Regions from separate parts of the Arthrobacter sp. BK1 genome, predicted to be linked through region 1. Evidence: riboswitches for the same ligand, from Rfam matches in the RefSeq annotation. Region 1 holds a riboswitch; each other region holds the start of a gene.
The links. A riboswitch is a leader RNA that binds a small molecule or an ion and turns the genes downstream of it on or off. The one in region 1 is predicted to bind S-adenosylmethionine.

Region 1 (5,577 bases):
GCCTGCAGGACCCTGTTTCCGGTGAACTGATGGGGTCCGCCACCGACGCCCGGAACGCCCAACTCGGCATCAGCCGGCAGGAACAGGACACTGTTGCAGCCCGTTCGCACCAACGTGCCGAGGCTGCCAGGGAGGCCGGCATCCTGGCGGCGGAGATCGCCCCGCTGGAGGTGCCGCAACGCCGCGGACCCGCCGTCGTCATTGATGCTGATGAAGGGATCCGTGCCGGCACCACCGCTGAGGCCCTGGCGGCGCTGAAGCCCGCGTTCTCCAAAGACCCGTCAGCCACCATCACTGCCGGTTCCTCGTCTCCACTCTCCGACGGCGCCGCTGCCGTGGTGGTGGCCAGCAAGGCTGCGGCGAAGGCGGCCGGCCTCACGTGGATTGCGGAGATCGGCAGCCACGGTCAAACCGCGGGGCCGGACGGCTCCCTGCACTCCCAGCCGTCCCGCGCCATCGAGCGGGCGCTGAAACTGGAGGGCCTGGGCGTCGATGACCTGGACCTCATTGAGATCAACGAAGCGTTCGCGTCGGTGGTGCTCCAGTCGGCCAAGGACCTCGGGATCGACGCCGGAAGGATCAATGCCGACGGCGGTGCCATCGCCTTGGGCCACCCAGTGGGCGCTTCCGGGGCCCGCCTCGTGCTGCACCAGGCACTCGCGCTGAAACGGCGCGGAGGCGGGACCGGTGTGGTGGCATTGTGCGGCGGCGGCGGCCAGGGCGATGCCCTGATTCTCAGAGCCTGAGCGTTTTCAGAGCCTCAGCATTCTCAAGCCTGAGGCCGGTCCGCGGGCGTCAGGTCGGGATAATGCGGAACAGGAAACGCTTCCGCACCATGATCCACAGCAGCCCGAGGATCACGGCGTAGGCGGCGGTGTTGACCAGGACATCCCCCTGGCGCAGCACCGGGATGTTGGCGATCACCGCGATGAGGACCACGTGAACGACGAACACGTAGAGCGTGGCCTGGCCCAGCGGGATGAGGAACCAGCCCAGGGCACGCTCCACCGGCTTCCAGTAGGCGGTGAGGAACGCGTACGAGGCGACCACCAGGACCAGGACATTGAGCAGGCGTCCGGGGGCAAGGTAGGTCCGCGCAAACCAGGAATCGTACATGGCCCGGTAGGCGCTGTCCGGAATGACGGCCAACCGGATGTCAAAGCCGTTGGCCAGGTACGGATTGCCCCAGGACAGGAACGCGAAAACGGCTGCACCTGCAGTACAGACCACTACTGCCCAGGGGTTCGCCGTCAGCCACGCCACCACTTTCCGCCGGTGGAACCCCGCCACCAGGCCGATCACGAACAGCACCTGCCACACCAGCAGGGGAAACGAGTCCTCGAACTGGGAAGGCAGCAGGCGGAAGCGGGTGGTTGCGCCCAGCGCATAGATGCCCAGTGTCGCCCCCAGCACCCACCAGGCTTTGCCGCGGTTGAGCGCAGCCAGAATCAAAGGGCTGGCCAGCAGCAGGATGACATACAGGCCCATCACATTGAACTGCCACGGCCCGAACTGCAGGAGCAAAATGGCGGGAAGAAGCTGCGGCGGCACCGGAAACTGGAAGAGCGATTCCATGCCGGCATACAGATCGTAAGTCCGCCCGGCAGAGTCATGCCCGGCACCGCCTGTCCCTTGGTCCGTGTACGACGTGAGGGAATCGGTCTGGAAAATCGGCGACAGCGAGACCAGGAAGATGCCCAGCAGCACCACCAGGGCCGTGACATAGAGCTTTCCGGCGCGGCGCGCCGTCAGGTCCACTACCGTGCCGAAGTCGTCCTTGACCCGCGGCCCGTAAACCATGCCTACAACCAGCCCGGAGAACAGTACGAAGAGCTCGGCGCCGGAGACAAAGCCCACCGCCTCCTGCGTCAGCAACTGGAAGAGGGACGTCATCCCCAGGTGGTTCACCACCACAAACACGATGGCCAGGCCGCGCAGCAGGTCCACCCGGGAGTCCCGCTTCGAAGGATCGGTGTAGCCCCACGCCCCTACCGCAGCGACTCTGCGGGGGATCTGCCACAGCGCCACGAGCAGAATGAGCAGGGCCGCTCCAACGCTCCAGGCGGCGGCACCGGTCAGGGTATTGGCCTTGGAGTAAGCCTGCCCGGCCTGGACATCGGTGACCGGTCCGGTGACCAGGCCTGAGGCATCGAGCCGGGCCCGCGCTGCTGCCGCCACATCTGGGTTCCCGGTGATGCTCCAGTCGATGCTGGCAACCCCGCTGTCCCGGGTGCTGACCCGCTCGTCCCAGACAACGGCCGCCGTCCTGCTGAAGCGCTCAGACGTGGCCACGTCAAGAGCCTGGTCCCACCAGGCGCCCTTGATCCCGGCTTCCCCGGCGCCGCCGGTGGACGGGCTGTAAAAGGCGGCCGTCTGCAGGAGGAACGGCTTGTCCCGCTGCTCAACGTAGCTTGCGTAGAAGTCCTCGTTTCCGGCGCCGGCCAGCATCCCCGCCAGCTCCCCGGACGCAGGCACGGTGTTGACGGCAGCCTTCCCGGCAGTGTCATCGTGGTAAGCCGAAAGACCCACCCATTCGACGGCGTCGTCCCCGGGATAGTAGGGCGCATACGCGGCGTCCGCGCCGTCCCAGGCGCCGTCGCCGTTGGTGTCCAGCAGGGCGAAGCCCTCGCTGCCGGCGGCAGGGGCGTTGCGGTTCCGTTCGAAAGGGTAGTCCCGCCCAAGGTAGGGCTCCCAGACCATGACCGTGCCGGCGTCGTCCGTTGCCTTGAATTCGGCCGCAACGGCCCGGAAGGCAGAGCGATATGCGGCGGGCTGTTGCCCCCAGTCCACCCAGCTGCCATTCATGTCCGGGGCAAAACGCACCAGCAACTGGCCCTGGAAAACCGACGAAATGCTGGCGACTTCAGCAGCAAAGGCTTGGGCCGCCGCCGCGTCGAGTTGCTCGAGCGGAACGGTGGGTTTGACGGTGAACATGGCATGGGAGCCCACAGCGGCAGCCTGGTCCAGGAACTGCCGGAGGTTGGTCTCTTCTGCGTCGCGGAACGGGATGGAGATGTCGTGGCCGAAGACCGCGGGGGTAGCCCCCAGCCGTTCGGCAAAGGATTCGGCCGAGTCCTGGCCCCATTCGAGGACAGCGCCCAGCAGGGGCTTGCCCTCCTCCGGAGCCGGTTCGGGCCCGGTGGCTGCGGCAGCACCGGCAGGCAGGAGGCTGAACAGGAGGAGCAGCGCCGCGAGGAACGCTGCAGGCAGCGGGCTGCGGAAACCGGGCGCGGCCGACGGCGGCACGCGTCTGAGTACGGTGGCTTTTGGCATGCTGGTGTGGACCCTCCCCCAGGACGGCTTATCAGTGATGGCGGCCAGTGCCCCCAGCGAAGACTCTATCGTCCCGGCAGGTCCGGGCCGCCGGGCGCGTTCCGGCCGGCCGGTTTGTCATGACCGGCCTTAGCCGGCCAGGATCACCAGCGGCACCAGGCGCTCCGCACACGAGACCCGGACCAGGGCCTGAGGCCCGGACGCCACCCTGTTATTGACTCCGGTGTCGTCGCACCAGTCCACGCCGTAGGGGTAGGCCGACACCCCGGCCTGCCCGGCGGCCATTGCTGCCGGAACAGTGAACACGAAAGTGAAGCCGCCGTCGTCGGTCATGGGGGCCAGTTCCTCCAGCACGTTGACGCCGGCAGCGTCCCGGACCGTCACCTGGACCCTGGCGTCCGCACCGTAGCGTGCATCGCACCTGGTGTCCTGCGCGCGGACCGTGACCTCGTCTCCGGGCCGGGCTTCGGCCGGCGAAACGGTATACGTGGGCGGCATGCAGGGCGGCGGACCTGCAAGGTCCCGGCAACCGGCCAGCCCGGCTACTGCCGCCAGGATCGAAGCGCTGCACAGTGCCGCGGCAGTCAACCGCATGCCGGTTCCCTTCGCGCGCGGCGTCCTCGTATCTCCCCCGCTGCTGTCCCCCATGGCCTGATTGTCCCGCCCGGATGCTGGCCGGAGAAGCACGCGCAGGTTACGAAAATCCGGATTGGTTACGGAACATGACGACGGCGGCGGTGCGGCCGGGTGGGCCGGATGTTACGTTTTTGGGGAGTAATGAGAACCGGCGCCAAGCCCTGACTGGCCGGTCGGCAACCCTCCCTTTCGCGGCGGGGTGCCTCAGGTGAATACTCGGCATATCGACCCATTCGAGCTGCAAGCGTGAAAGAAGGAGTTCCGTCGTGTCTGACGCCCCCGCCCCTGAAGAGAAACTGTTGTACCGGCTCATTACGGGACCGGATGACAGGTCCTTCTGTGAACGGATTTCCACCGCCCTGGCCGAAGGGTATGTCCTGCACGGCAGCCCGGCCGCAACGTCCAACGGCGGCAAGGTGATAGTTGCGCAGGCCCTCATCCTCCCGGCAGCCATCGCAAGCGCTGACGCCGCCGTCGCCACCGCTGTGGACGATCTCGATTTCGACGGCGAGGGCCACGCATGAGCTACGCCGGAGACCTCACCCCCCAGGAAGCCTGGGCCAAGCTGGAACAGGGCGCCATTCTGGTGGACGTCCGCACCGAAGGCGAATGGGCACACATCGGCATCCCGGACACCAAAGCCACCGACAACGATCCCCTGTTCATTCAGTGGACGTTCCCGGGCGGGATCCCCAACCCGGATTTCCTCACCGACCTCACCCAACAGGCACCGGAGGACCCAGCCACCGAGCTCGTGTTCCTCTGCCGTTCGGGCCAGCGGTCCATCGCCGCAGCCATCGCCGCGACGCAGGCCGGCTTCACCTCCTTCAATGTCCTGGAGGGTTTCGAAGGCGAGCCGGACCGCTACGGCGAGCGCACCGTCAACGGCTGGAAGAACCGCGGCCTGCCCACCAACCTCGGAAGCAACTAAGTGACCTTCAACAAAGATGCCGCCGGCTGGAGCCCTGACACCCAGGCGGTCCGCGGCGGACTGGACCGTACCAATTTCCAGGAGACCACCGAGCCGGTGTTCCTGAACTCAGGCTTCGTTTACGAATCCGCAGCCGCAGCCGAACGCGCCTTCACCGGTGAGGACGAACGATTCGTCTACTCCCGCTACGGCAACCCCTCCGTGGCCACGTTCCAGGAGCGGCTCCGCCTGCTGGAGGGCACGGAAGCCTGCTTTGCGACGGCGTCGGGCATGTCCGCCGTTTTCACCGCCCTGGGTGCATTGCTGGCAGCCGGGGACCGGGTTGTGGCCGCACGCTCACTGTTCGGCTCCTGCTTTGTGATCCTGAACGAAATCCTGCCGCGCTGGGGCGTGGAGACGGTGTTCGTGGACGGCCCTGACCTGGACCAGTGGCGCGAAGCCCTGTCCGAGCCCACCACGGCCGTCTTCTTCGAATCGCCGTCGAACCCGATGCAGGAGATCGTGGACATCGCAGCGGTGAGCGAACTCGCGCACGCAGCCGGGGCCACCGTGGTGGTCGACAACGTTTTTGCCACTCCCCTGTTGCAGCGCTGCGGCCAGTTCGGCGCGGACGTGATTGTCTACTCCGGCACCAAGCACATCGACGGCCAGGGCAGGGTCCTGGGCGGGGCCATCCTGGGCACCAGGGAATTCATCGACGGCCCGGTCAAGCAACTGATGCGCCACACGGGACCTGC
Region 2 (5,577 bases), 1.3 Mb from region 1:
CATAACCCCACCCGACAGGCAAATATTCCCCAAAAGTGCAAGACTAGAACCGACTTCGCCGCATTCGACGCGGTTCGTCCAGCCAGGAGGAAATCCATGTCCTTTGTCCGCAATCTCGCCCGTCCCATGCTCGCTTCAAGTTTCGTCGCCGCCGGGTTGGACAAACTCAAAAACGCCGACGACACCGCCCAGCAGCTCTCCCCTCTCCTGAAGAAGGCAGCAGCGTCGCTGCCATTCCGTACCGACGAGCGGACGCTGGCACGGGTAATCGGCGGAACCCAGATTGGTGCCGGAATTCTGTTCGGCCTGGGCAAGTTCAGCCGTCTCTCGGCAACGGTACTGACAGTCATTTCGCTCCTGAACACCTTCGTGGAATGGCGCAGCGCCGATATCAGCACCAAAGCAGGCCGTGAGGCCCGGCGGAACCAGTTGCTGAAGAACGTCTCACTCAGCGGCGGAGCCCTGCTCGCTTCAGTTGATACCGCCGGCAAGCCGGGCCTCGCGTGGCGTGCCGAGCACCTCGCCGCGGACGCTAAAAAGACCACCGGCAAACAGCTCCACAAGGCGGACAAGGCTGTCCGCCGTGCCGTGGAGCAGGCAACGGGGGCGTAAGGACGGATGACCGGTTCCACCCCCGCAGCTTCCGCCACCACGTCCGGCTCCGTTCCGCACTGGCCGGCCCCCTTCGCCAGCCGGCCGATCAATGCCACTGTCACGGTGCCGGGTTCAAAGTCCCTGACCAACCGATTCCTGGTGCTCGCCGCGCTGGCTGACGGCCCGTCACGGCTCAGGGCTCCCCTGCACTCCCGTGATTCCGCCCTGATGATTGATGCACTCCGCCAGTTGGGTGCCACCATCACCGAGGTGCCCGGCGACGGCGCCTTCGGGCCGGACCTCGAGGTCATTCCCCTGAGCCAGGAGGCGCCGTCGTCACGGACAAGCATCGACTGCGGGCTTGCAGGAACCGTGATGCGTTTTGTCCCGCCGCTGGCGGCACTGCGGAACGGCGTGAGCGATTTCGACGGCGATCCCCATGCCAGGAAGCGCCCCATGGGCACCATCATCGAGGCCCTGAAGGGGCTCGGCGTGACGTTGACGGCGGACGACGGCGGCACCCCCTCTTCGCTGCCGTTCAGTGTTGAGGGCACCGGGGAAGTCCGGGGCGGCCACCTGGTGATCGACGCCAGCGCGTCGTCACAGTTTGTCTCTGCCCTCCTGTTGGTGGGCGCGAGGTTTACGGAGGGACTCCACCTCGAGCACGTCGGAAAACCTGTGCCGAGCCTGGACCACATCAACATGACGGTGGCAGTGCTCCGGGGTGTCGGCGTGGCCGTTGATGACTCGGTGCCCAACCACTGGGTGGTGGCGCCCGGACCCATCCGCGCGTTTGACCAGCGCATCGAACAGGACCTCTCCAACGCGGGTCCATTCCTGGCCGCTGCCCTGGCCACAGGAGGAACAGTGCGGATCCCGGACTGGCCCGAAGGAACCACTCAGGTAGGAGATCTGTGGCGCAGCATCCTGGCGGACCTGGGCGCGGAAGTAAGCATGGCGGACGGTGTCCTGACCGTCACCGGCGGGCCTGAGATCAAGGGTGGCAACTTTGCCGAGACAAGTGAACTCGCCCCCACTGTCGCGGCGCTCTGTGCTCTGGCCAACGGTCCTTCACGGTTGACCGGCATCGCCCACCTGCGCGGCCACGAGACAGACAGGCTCGCAGCACTCGTCACAGAAATCAACCGGCTCGGCGGGGACGCCGAGGAGACCAGCGACGGCCTGGTGATCCGGCCTGCCACGCTGCACGCCGGCGTCGTCCACAGCTACGCCGACCACCGGATGGCAACCGCCGGCGCCATCCTGGGCCTGGCGGTACCCGGTATCGAGGTCCAGGACATCGCCACCACAGCCAAGACCATGCCGGAGTTCCCGCGGATGTGGGCTGACATGCTCGCCCAGGGCGGATCTGCAGCTGCGGTGGCGGAAGGTTCCACCGGTGGCGCGCAGCACTGATTCCTGGGACGAGTCCGATGTCCGGATCCGGCCCAGCAAAAAAGGCTCCCGGCCGCGGACCAAGGACCGGCCCAGCCACGACGACGCCGTCACCGGCCGCATCATCACCGTTGACCGCGGCAGGTATACCGCCATCGTCGGGGAAGGCTCCGGGGACGAACGGGTCATCATTGCCGCGCGCGCCCGCGAGCTACGGCGCTCCCCAGTGGTCGCTGGCGACTTCGTCTCCCTCGTAGGGGACGTCTCCGGCGAACCCGACACGCTGGCCCGCCTGGTCAGGATCCAGGACCGCCGGACCCTTCTTCGCCGCAGCGCGGATGACACGGACCCGATTGAGCGCGCCGTAGTGGCCAATGCTGATCAGCTGGTGGTGGTGGTGGCCGCCGCCAATCCTGAGCCCCGCACCGGCTTTATCGACCGCGCCCTCGTGGCCGCCTACGACGCCGGCATTGAGCCGCTGCTGCTCGTCACCAAGGCTGACGTCAAGGACCCCGCTGAACTGTTGTCCAACTATGAGCACCTGGACTTTCCGGTCATCATCAGCCGGACGGCAGACTCGGCCGCTTCCGGCATCGACGCCCGCTCGGACGACGGCCTCTCCGCGCGGCTGGACACTGACGCTGTGGAGCAGCTACGGGCCCACCTGGACGGGAAAGTGACAGTAATGCTGGGCCACTCGGGAGTGGGCAAATCCACCATGGTCAACGCGCTCACCGGAGCAGAACGGGCCACTGGCGGCGTGAACGCGGTGACGGGACGCGGCCGCCATACGTCGTCGTCGGCCCTGGCCCTGAAACTGACCGACGCCCCGGCGGGAAGCTGGATCATCGACACCCCTGGAATCCGCTCGTTTGGCCTGGCGCACGTGGACCCGGACCGGATCCTGCGGTCCTTCCCGGACCTGGAGCCGGGCACTGACGCCTGCGAACGCGGCTGCAAGCACAACGCCGCAGCCGTCAACTGTGGAGTGGACGCGTGGGTGGCCGCCGGCAACGCGGGCCCCACCGGGCCGGCCCGGCTCGCATCATTGCGGCGTCTGCTCGGTGCAGATCCGCGGCTGGAAGGCCAGGAAACCAAGGAACTGGGCAGCATCAGCTAGCCGCTGACCGTCCACCTCCCGGGCTCAGCAGCCCGGAGACGGTAGTTTGTAACCATGATCCAACCCGCTTCGAGCTACAACGATGACCTGCGCCTGGCCCATGTGCTGGCCGATTCCGTGGATGACCAGACCATGAGCCGCTTCAAGGCCCAGGACCTGCACATCGAGACCAAGCCTGACCTGACGCCGGTCACCGACGCGGACAAAGCCGCGGAGGAAGCCATCCGCGGCCAGCTCTCCCGCTCGCGTCCCCGCGACGCCGTGCTCGGGGAGGAATTCGGCAGCTCCGGCCACGGGGCACGCCGCTGGATCATTGATCCCATTGACGGCACTAAGAACTTTGTGCGCGGCGTTCCGGTCTGGGCCACATTGATCGCCCTCGTTGATGAAGGCGAACCGGTAGTGGGAGTGGTCAGCGCGCCAGCCCTGGGGAAACGCTGGTGGGCCGCGAAAGGTGCCGGAGCCTACATGGGCCGGTCGCTCGCAGCCGCCACCAGGCTTCGCGTCTCGGACGTGTCAAAGCTGTCAGATGCCTCCCTCTCCTATTCGAGCCTTGGAGGCTGGAAGCAGCGCGGCAACCTCGATGAGTTCCTGGGGCTGACAGAGGATGTGTGGCGCACGCGCGCATTCGGCGATTTCTGGTCGTACTGCATGGTGGCCGAAGGTTCCGTGGACATCGCCTGCGAGCCTGAGCTCAATCTGTACGACATGGCTGCGCTGGTCCCCATTGTGGTGGAAGCAGGTGGCCGCTTCACGTCGCTCGAAGGCGTGGACGGGCCGTTCGGCGGCAACGCCCTCGCCACGAATTCCATCCTCCACTCCGAGGTCCTCAAGCGCCTGAATCCGGATCTGGACGATCTCCTCTAGTCCGTCAGCGGGACTTTATTTCGAATTATCGACGGCGGACGCCTCCTCATGGGGGCCTCCGCCGTCGTATGTTCGGAGAAACTCCGCTTACCCAAATGTGCGTAACAAAGCCCTTAACATTCGGCGCGGCTTTTTCCCGGCCGGGGACATGTCCTACGCTCTTAACAGGTCACGAGTGCCAGCGCTAAACCCCGGTTTGCTGGCCGGCAACCCTCCATTCGCGGTGGGGTGCCCCGGGTGACGACCAGGCCGGTCCGGAACGGACCCGGCAAGCGCGGATCCCCGGCCAACGGGCGTCCTTTCAAAGTGAGGTCTCCGTGACAACTGCCACTGTCTCCCCCAACGCCGTTTCCCCAGTTCACACAGCGGGCTCCGCCTTCGGCGATCCGTTCGCCATCGCCGGGCGCCCCCTCTCCGCCGTCACCGGCGCTGAAATCCAGGCCCCGCTGATCCAGGGCGGCCACGTCCGGTACGCCAACCTGGATTACGGCGCTTCCGCACCGGCTCTCTCCGTGGTGTCCGCCTACCTGAACGAGATCCTGCCGTTCTATGCCAGCGTCCACCGCGGTGCCGGCTATGCATCGCAGATCAGTACCTCCGTCTACGAGAACGCACGCAACATCGTGCGTAACTTCGTGGGCGGCCGGCCGGACGACTCCGTGATCTTCACCCGGAACACCACAGACTCGCTGAATCTGTTGGCCGGTTGCCTCCCGCTGACGGACGGACGGCCAAACGGCGATGTGCTTTACCTGGACATAGAGCACCACGCCAACCTTCTTCCATGGCAGGGCGTGCCGCACCGCAGCGTTGTCGCTGCAGACACCATCACGGGGACCATCGAAGCGCTCCGTGCCGAACTTGAACAGGGAAGCGTCAGCCTCCTCGCCGTCACGGGCGCCTCGAATGTCACCGGCGAAATTCTCCCCATCCGGGCGCTGGCGGCCCTGGCCCACGAGTTCGGAGCCCGGATTGTGGTGGACGCCGCCCAGCTCGCTCCGCACCGCCGGATCAACATCAACGCTGACGGCGTCGACTACGTGGTCTTCTCCGGCCACAAGCTCTATGCCCCGTTCGGCGCCGGTGTGCTCGTGGGCCGCACGGACTGGCTCGACGCCGGCAAGCCCCACCTCGCCGGCGGCGGAGCCGTCCGTGAGGCAAGGCTCGACGGCGTCAGCTGGGCCACGGGCCCGGCACGGCACGAGGGTGGTTCCCCCAACGTCCTGGGTGCGGCCACGCTGGCGCGCGCCACCCAGGTCCTCGCATCACTGGATCAGGAACGCTGGCACGCCCACGAATCAGTCATCAGGGCTTTCCTGGTGGAAGGACTGCAGAAGATCGACGGCGTCACTGTCCACCAGATCTTCTCTGACACGGACGCAGAAACCGGCACTATCGGCGTCGTGAACTTCTCTGTGGCCGGCTACGATGCGGGCTTGGTGGCTGCCTATCTCTCGGCCGAGCACGGCGTCGGCCTCCGGGATGGCCGCTTCTGCGCCCACCCGCTGCTGAAGCGCCTCGGACTTCCCTCGGGATCGCTGCGGGCGAGCTTCGGAGTGGGGTCACGGCTTGAGGATGCGCAGCGGCTGCTGGCCGGCATC
Region 3 (5,577 bases), 910 kb from region 1:
GAAGCATGACGCGATCGTGGCGGATCTGGATTCCAAGCGGCACAACTTCCACATCGCCATCGAAAACTGGCAGCACGACATGAACATCGGCACGGTGGTGCGCACCGCCAACGCCTTCCTCGCCAAAGAGGTCCACATCATCGGACGACGGCGGTGGAACCGGCGCGGAGCCATGGTCACCGACCGCTACCAGCACGTCCGCTACCACCCCACCGTGGAGGACTTCGTCACGTGGGCGCAGGGGGAGGGGCTGGCCATCATCGGCATCGACATCTTCCCGGACTCCGTGCCGCTGGAAACCTACGAGCTGCCGAAGGACTGCGTGCTGGTCTTCGGCCAGGAAGGGCCGGGCCTGACGCCGGAGGTCCACGAGGCCGCCCTGGCCACCCTGTCCATCGAACAGTTCGGCTCCACCCGATCCATCAACGCCGCCTCCGCCGCGGCCATCGCCATGCACGCGTGGATCCGCCGGCACGTGTTCAACCAGCACGTCTGACACCGCGTCCGTACCCCTACCGCCCCGCCCCGCCACCGCGAACCCCTGCACGCTCTGTCACTTACCGCAGCTTTTTGGCCGACGCTCTCTCACTTAACGCAGGTTTTTGACCAACGCTCTCTCACTTTCTTCAAGAAAGTGAGAGAGCGTTGGGAATTAAGCGACATTAAGTGAGAGAGCGTCCGGGGGGCGGCGTCGTTCCCAAAGCCGGCGGGAGTATTACCGGCCCGCGTGACCGGAAACACGGCGCCGGGAAAGAACTGGCTAGGATGGTTCCTAGCCGACGAGGTTCACTCCAGGGCCTGATCGGCCCGCAGACGAAATTCACTTTAGGAGTCAGCATGCCCATTGCAACCCCAGAGATCTACTCCGAGATGATCGACCGCGCAAAGGCGGGCGGATACGCATTTCCAGCCGTCAACGTCACCTCCTCGCAGACGCTGAACGCAGCCCTGCGCGGTTTCGCTGAGGCCGAGTCCGATGGCATCGTCCAGGTATCCACCGGCGGCGCCGCCTACTGGTCCGGCGCAGCCACCAAGGACATGGTGGCCGGTTCGCTCGGCTTCGCCGCGTTCGCGCGTGAAGTGGCCAAGAACTACGGCGTCAACATCGCACTCCACACGGACCACTGCCCCAAAGACAAGCTGGACGGCTTTGTCCTGCCGCTCCTCGCAGCGTCCGAAGCCGAGGTCAAAGCGGGCCGCAACCCGATCTTCAACTCCCACATGTGGGACGGTTCGCACGAACCGCTGAACGAGAACCTGAGCACCGCCCGCGAACTGCTGGAGCGCACCGCCGCCGCAAAAATGATTCTCGAGGTTGAAATCGGCATCGTCGGTGGCGAGGAAGACGGCGTCGAGAACGCCATCAACGACAAGCTGTACACCACCGTCGAAGACGCCCTGGCCACCATCGAAGCCCTCGGTGCGGGCGAGAACGGCCGCTACATCACCGCCCTGACCTTCGGCAACGTGCACGGTGTCTACAAGCCCGGCGGTGTGAAGCTCCGCCCGGAGATCCTCAAGGACATCCAGGCCCAGGTGGGTGCCAAGCTCGGCAAGAACAGCCCGTTCGACCTCGTGTTCCACGGCGGCTCCGGCTCCTCGGACCAGGAAATCGCCGACGCCGTCTCCTACGGCGTGATCAAGATGAACATCGACACCGACACCCAGTACGCCTACACGCGTCCCGTGGTGGACCACATGTTCAGGAACTACGACGGCGTGCTGAAGGTCGACGGCGAAGTGGGCAACAAGAAGCTCTACGATCCCCGCGTCTGGGGCGCCTCCGCCGAGGCCGGCCTGTCTGCCCGCGTCGTTGAGGCCACCAAGCAGCTCGGCTCCGCCGGAAAGACGTTCTAGTGTCTGACGAGTTCCGGAAAAACCTGATGGGCCCTGAGCCCACGCTCCTGCCTGCCGAGACCGAGGTCTACCAGCAGCTCGAAGCGGGCCAGGAAGCCCTGGACCTCGTGGCAAAGAACCCCACGTCCTCGCTCCTGTGGGCTGTGCTGGCAGAGGAAGCCTGGGCCGAGGGCCGCGTCATTGATTCCTACGCGTACTCCCGCGTCGGCTACCACCGTGGCCTCGACTCGCTGCGCCGCAACGGCTGGCGCGGTACCGGGCCCATCCCGTGGGAGCACGGGCCCAACCGCGGCTTCCTGCGGGCGCTGTACTCCCTGGGCCGCGCTTCTTCGGCGATCGGTGAAGCGGAAGAGCCGGAACGGATCGAGAAGTTCCTGAACGACTCCGATCCTGCAGCCAAGGCAGCCATCGAGGCGAAGGCCTGACGCAGCACCACCCAACACAACGCGGGGTCACTTCCCGTCCAATAAACCATGGTTTTTGGGCCGGAAGTGACCCCGCGTTGTGGTTAAAAGTACGACGGCGGCGGGTCACCTTTTCGAAAAGGTGACCCGCCGCCGTCGTAGGTGGCCGTTATTCAGGCCAGTGTTCAGCTGGCTTTCTGCAGGCCGGTGCGGGCCATGGCGTCCGCGTAGGCGACGCGCATTTCCTCGAGGTACTGTTCCTGCCGGGCGGGGGTTCCGGCGAAGGCCCGGCCGCTGAGGCTGCGGACCTTGTAGGTCTTCAGGCCGCGGCGCCAGATCATGGGGACCTCGGTCTTCAGGAGCAGGTTGGCCAGGCGGTTGGCTTCGGTGCCGTGGGCCACGATCACCGAGGCGCGGGGCACCAGGGCCAGGAACTTGAGCAGGGGCTTGAGGCCGGAGGAAATCTGGTCCGGCGTGAACTTGCCGTTGGGCTCACCGGCGGTGTGCCACGGGTGGACATTCCACGGCATGACGCACTCGGGGCGCAGGCCCAGCTTCCACTGGATGCCCAGCATGCGGGTGGTGGCGTCGTCGTCGCCCGCGGTGATGAAGCCGGACGGGTCCGCCTCGCCGATGTTGGAGAAGAGGCTGATGATGCGGCACTGGTCGACGTCGTGCATGGGGTCAACGTAGGGGACCACGGTGTGCGGCTTGACGCTCTGCAGCGAATCGCACAGCTCGTTGACTGCCCCAACATTGGGATCGTAACGGCGGTTCAGGAGCTGTTCACGGAAAGATTCGGGTGCCAGGGCTGTCATGAAGTGCAATGTCTCCTGCGGGGATCGGTGCTGCTGCCAATCCGGAAAATGGGCGCGCGTTGGGCACGGCAAGTCCGGGGTGGTTTGAAATGTGTTGTGGACCGATTCCTGGTCGGTCTCTATCAGTTTAGCAAGCCCCGCAAAATGCAGGGCCCGTCCCGGGCCTTCCCGTGATGGAAGGCACAGGACGGACCCTGCGGCTGGATGGAGAATACCTACCAGAGGCGCTTGGTGGCGCGGCGGGCACCTTCGCCGAGGGCGTCCAGTTTGGCCCAGGCGATCTGCGGGTGGACGCGGCCGCCCAGCCCGCAGTCTGTGGATGCGATCACGTTCTCGCGGCCCACCACCTCGGCGAAACGGACTATCCGGTCCGCCACCAGGTCAGGGTGCTCCACCACGTTGGTGGCGTGTGAGACCACGCCGGGAATGATGACCTTGCCCTCGGGCAGTTTGGTCTCCTGCCAGACCCGCCATTCGTGCTCGTGACGGACGTTGCCGGCCTCGAAGGAGTACGCTCCGGCGTTGACCTGCAGCACGGAGCCGATAATGTCCGCCAAGGGAATGTCGGTGGTGTGCGGACCGTGCCAGGAACCCCAGCAGACGTGGAGGCGGATCTGTTCCTGGGGCAGGTCACGCAGGGCCCAGTTGGTGGCCTCGACCCGCAGCTGGATGAACTTGAGGTAGTCCTCCAGCGTCGGCTCCGGGTTGATCTGGTCCCAGCTTTCCGCCAGGGAAGGATCGTCGAGCTGGACGGTCAGGCCGGCGTCGATGATGGCCTTGTATTCCTCGCGCATCACGTCTGCACAGGCGTAGAGGAGTTCTTCATCGGACCTGTAGTAATCGTTGGCCACGCGTGCACAGGACCCGGGGGACAGGGATGCCACAAAACCCTGGGTGAGGCCGGTGGCGGCCAGCCCCTTCTTCAGGTTGGTGACATCGGAGTTCACCAGATCCTGTCCTGTGTAGGTCAGCGGCCCGGTGATCTTTGGCTGGGAAACGCTCTTGCGGTGCGCCAGGATCCCGGAGGAAGGATCGGTGTAGGCGTCATTGAAAGCCAGGCGGTCGCGGCGGTCAGGGAATGAGGTCAGCACAATGTGTCCCGGGGACGAGCGGTGCACGGTGGCGTCCTTCCACCGGTCCACGTCTGTCGGTTCCAGTCCGCCGAGCCTCGCGAACGAGTAGTTCCACCATGCGCCGTAATCCACCGAAGTGGACATGGTGTGCCCGAATTCTCCGTCGTTGGGGATGTCCACCCCGAGGTCCTTCTGCCGCTGGACGACGTCCACCACCGACGATTCGAGCAGTTCGAGGAATTCCGGGGTGATGCCTTCGGTTTCCTTCGCGGCGTTAGCGGCGATCAGCTCCGGCGTGCGGGGCAAGGAACCTGCGTGGGTGACCTGGATGTGGTCAGTGTTGAGCGACATGGGGAATTTTCCTTTCCATCGGTCCTGGCAGTAGCACCTGTGCCGGCAGGAAAATCCCTGCGCATGCGCGGTTGCTGCGGCGTCAACGATCCAGGTCTCTCGGCCGCTCCGGATGGGTACTCTCACTTAATGGCATCTGCACGGCCCGGGCAAGTCAGGGCCGGATTGTTTCGCGTGTGGGCCCTGCCAGGCCGAACGAGTGGAGAAACTCCGTCATCGGCTAAACTTGGGTGGTAAGAGCCCCGAACTCTTGCGTGGCAGGGCGTCCTAACCGTTCCCGCCAGGCTGTTGCCTTCGGGGCGTTCTCATGAACGGCGCCGTCCTTCGGTGAACCGTCCGGCGTACCGCCGGCGGGTCAGCCCGGAGTACGGCCCGAACGAATGGGGGAGGATCCCATGCCAGCAATCGTGATCGTAGGAGCCCAGTGGGGCGACGAAGGAAAAGGCAAGGCCACAGACCTTTTGGGTGGCCGCGTGGACTACGTCGTTAAGCCCAATGGTGGCAACAATGCCGGGCATACCGTCGTCGTAGGCGGTGAGAAGTATGAGCTCAAGCTCCTTCCGGCCGGCATCCTCAGCCCCAACGCGGTTCCCATCATCGGAAACGGCTGCGTGGTGAACCTGGAGGCTCTGTTCCAGGAAATTGATGGCTTGGAGGCCCGCGGTGCGGACACCTCCAAACTGCGCGTTTCCGCCAACGCCCACCTGGTAGCGCCTTACCACCAGGTCCTGGACAAGGTCACGGAGCGCTTCCTCGGCAGCCGCGCCATCGGCACCACGGGCCGCGGCATCGGCCCGGCATACATGGACAAGGTGGCCCGCCTGGGCATCCGCGTCCAGGACGTCTTTGACGAATCCATCCTCCGCCAGAAGGTGGAAGGCTCGCTGCGCCAGAAGAACGAACTCCTGGTCAAGGTCTACAACCGCCGCGACATCGAGGTGGAGGAGATCGTCAGCTACTTCCTTTCCTTCGCCGAGCGCCTGCGCCCGCTGGTCATCGACAGCACCTTCGTCCTGAACAAGGCGCTGGACGAGGGCAAAGTAGTGCTCATGGAGGGCGGCCAGGCCACGTTCC

Region 2: another riboswitch for S-adenosylmethionine. It lies ahead of AC1MCA_RS17605 (aminotransferase class V-fold PLP-dependent enzyme); the one in region 1 lies ahead of AC1MCA_RS11790 (DUF1737 domain-containing protein).
Region 3: another riboswitch for S-adenosylmethionine. It lies ahead of AC1MCA_RS07500 (cobalamin-independent methionine synthase II family protein); the one in region 1 lies ahead of AC1MCA_RS11790 (DUF1737 domain-containing protein).

Annotation. Positions count from the first base shown of each region.
Region 1 is NZ_CM155263.1:2,600,869-2,606,445, reverse strand. It holds gene AC1MCA_RS11805 (acetyl-CoA C-acetyltransferase) at 1-746, shown strand, start outside; gene opgC (OpgC domain-containing protein) at 796-3,273, opposite strand; gene AC1MCA_RS11795 (hypothetical protein) at 3,403-3,921, opposite strand; SAM riboswitch class IV at 4,047-4,162, shown strand; gene AC1MCA_RS11790 (DUF1737 domain-containing protein) at 4,176-4,433, shown strand; gene AC1MCA_RS11785 (rhodanese-like domain-containing protein) at 4,430-4,840, shown strand; gene AC1MCA_RS11780 (O-succinylhomoserine sulfhydrylase) at 4,841-5,577, shown strand, end outside.
Region 2 is NZ_CM155263.1:3,851,424-3,857,000, reverse strand. It holds gene AC1MCA_RS17625 (DoxX family protein) at 97-612, shown strand; gene aroA (3-phosphoshikimate 1-carboxyvinyltransferase) at 619-2,010, shown strand; gene rsgA (ribosome small subunit-dependent GTPase A) at 1,994-3,109, shown strand; gene hisN (histidinol-phosphatase) at 3,164-3,976, shown strand; SAM riboswitch class IV at 4,144-4,257, shown strand; gene AC1MCA_RS17605 (aminotransferase class V-fold PLP-dependent enzyme) at 4,294-5,577, shown strand, end outside.
Region 3 is NZ_CM155263.1:1,694,053-1,699,629, reverse strand. It holds gene AC1MCA_RS07520 (TrmH family RNA methyltransferase) at 1-496, shown strand, start outside; gene fbaA (class II fructose-bisphosphate aldolase) at 838-1,857, shown strand; gene AC1MCA_RS07510 (DUF3151 domain-containing protein) at 1,857-2,282, shown strand; gene AC1MCA_RS07505 (uracil-DNA glycosylase family protein) at 2,447-3,079, opposite strand; gene AC1MCA_RS07500 (cobalamin-independent methionine synthase II family protein) at 3,295-4,503, opposite strand; SAM riboswitch class I at 4,516-4,622, opposite strand; gene AC1MCA_RS07495 (adenylosuccinate synthase) at 4,899-5,577, shown strand, end outside.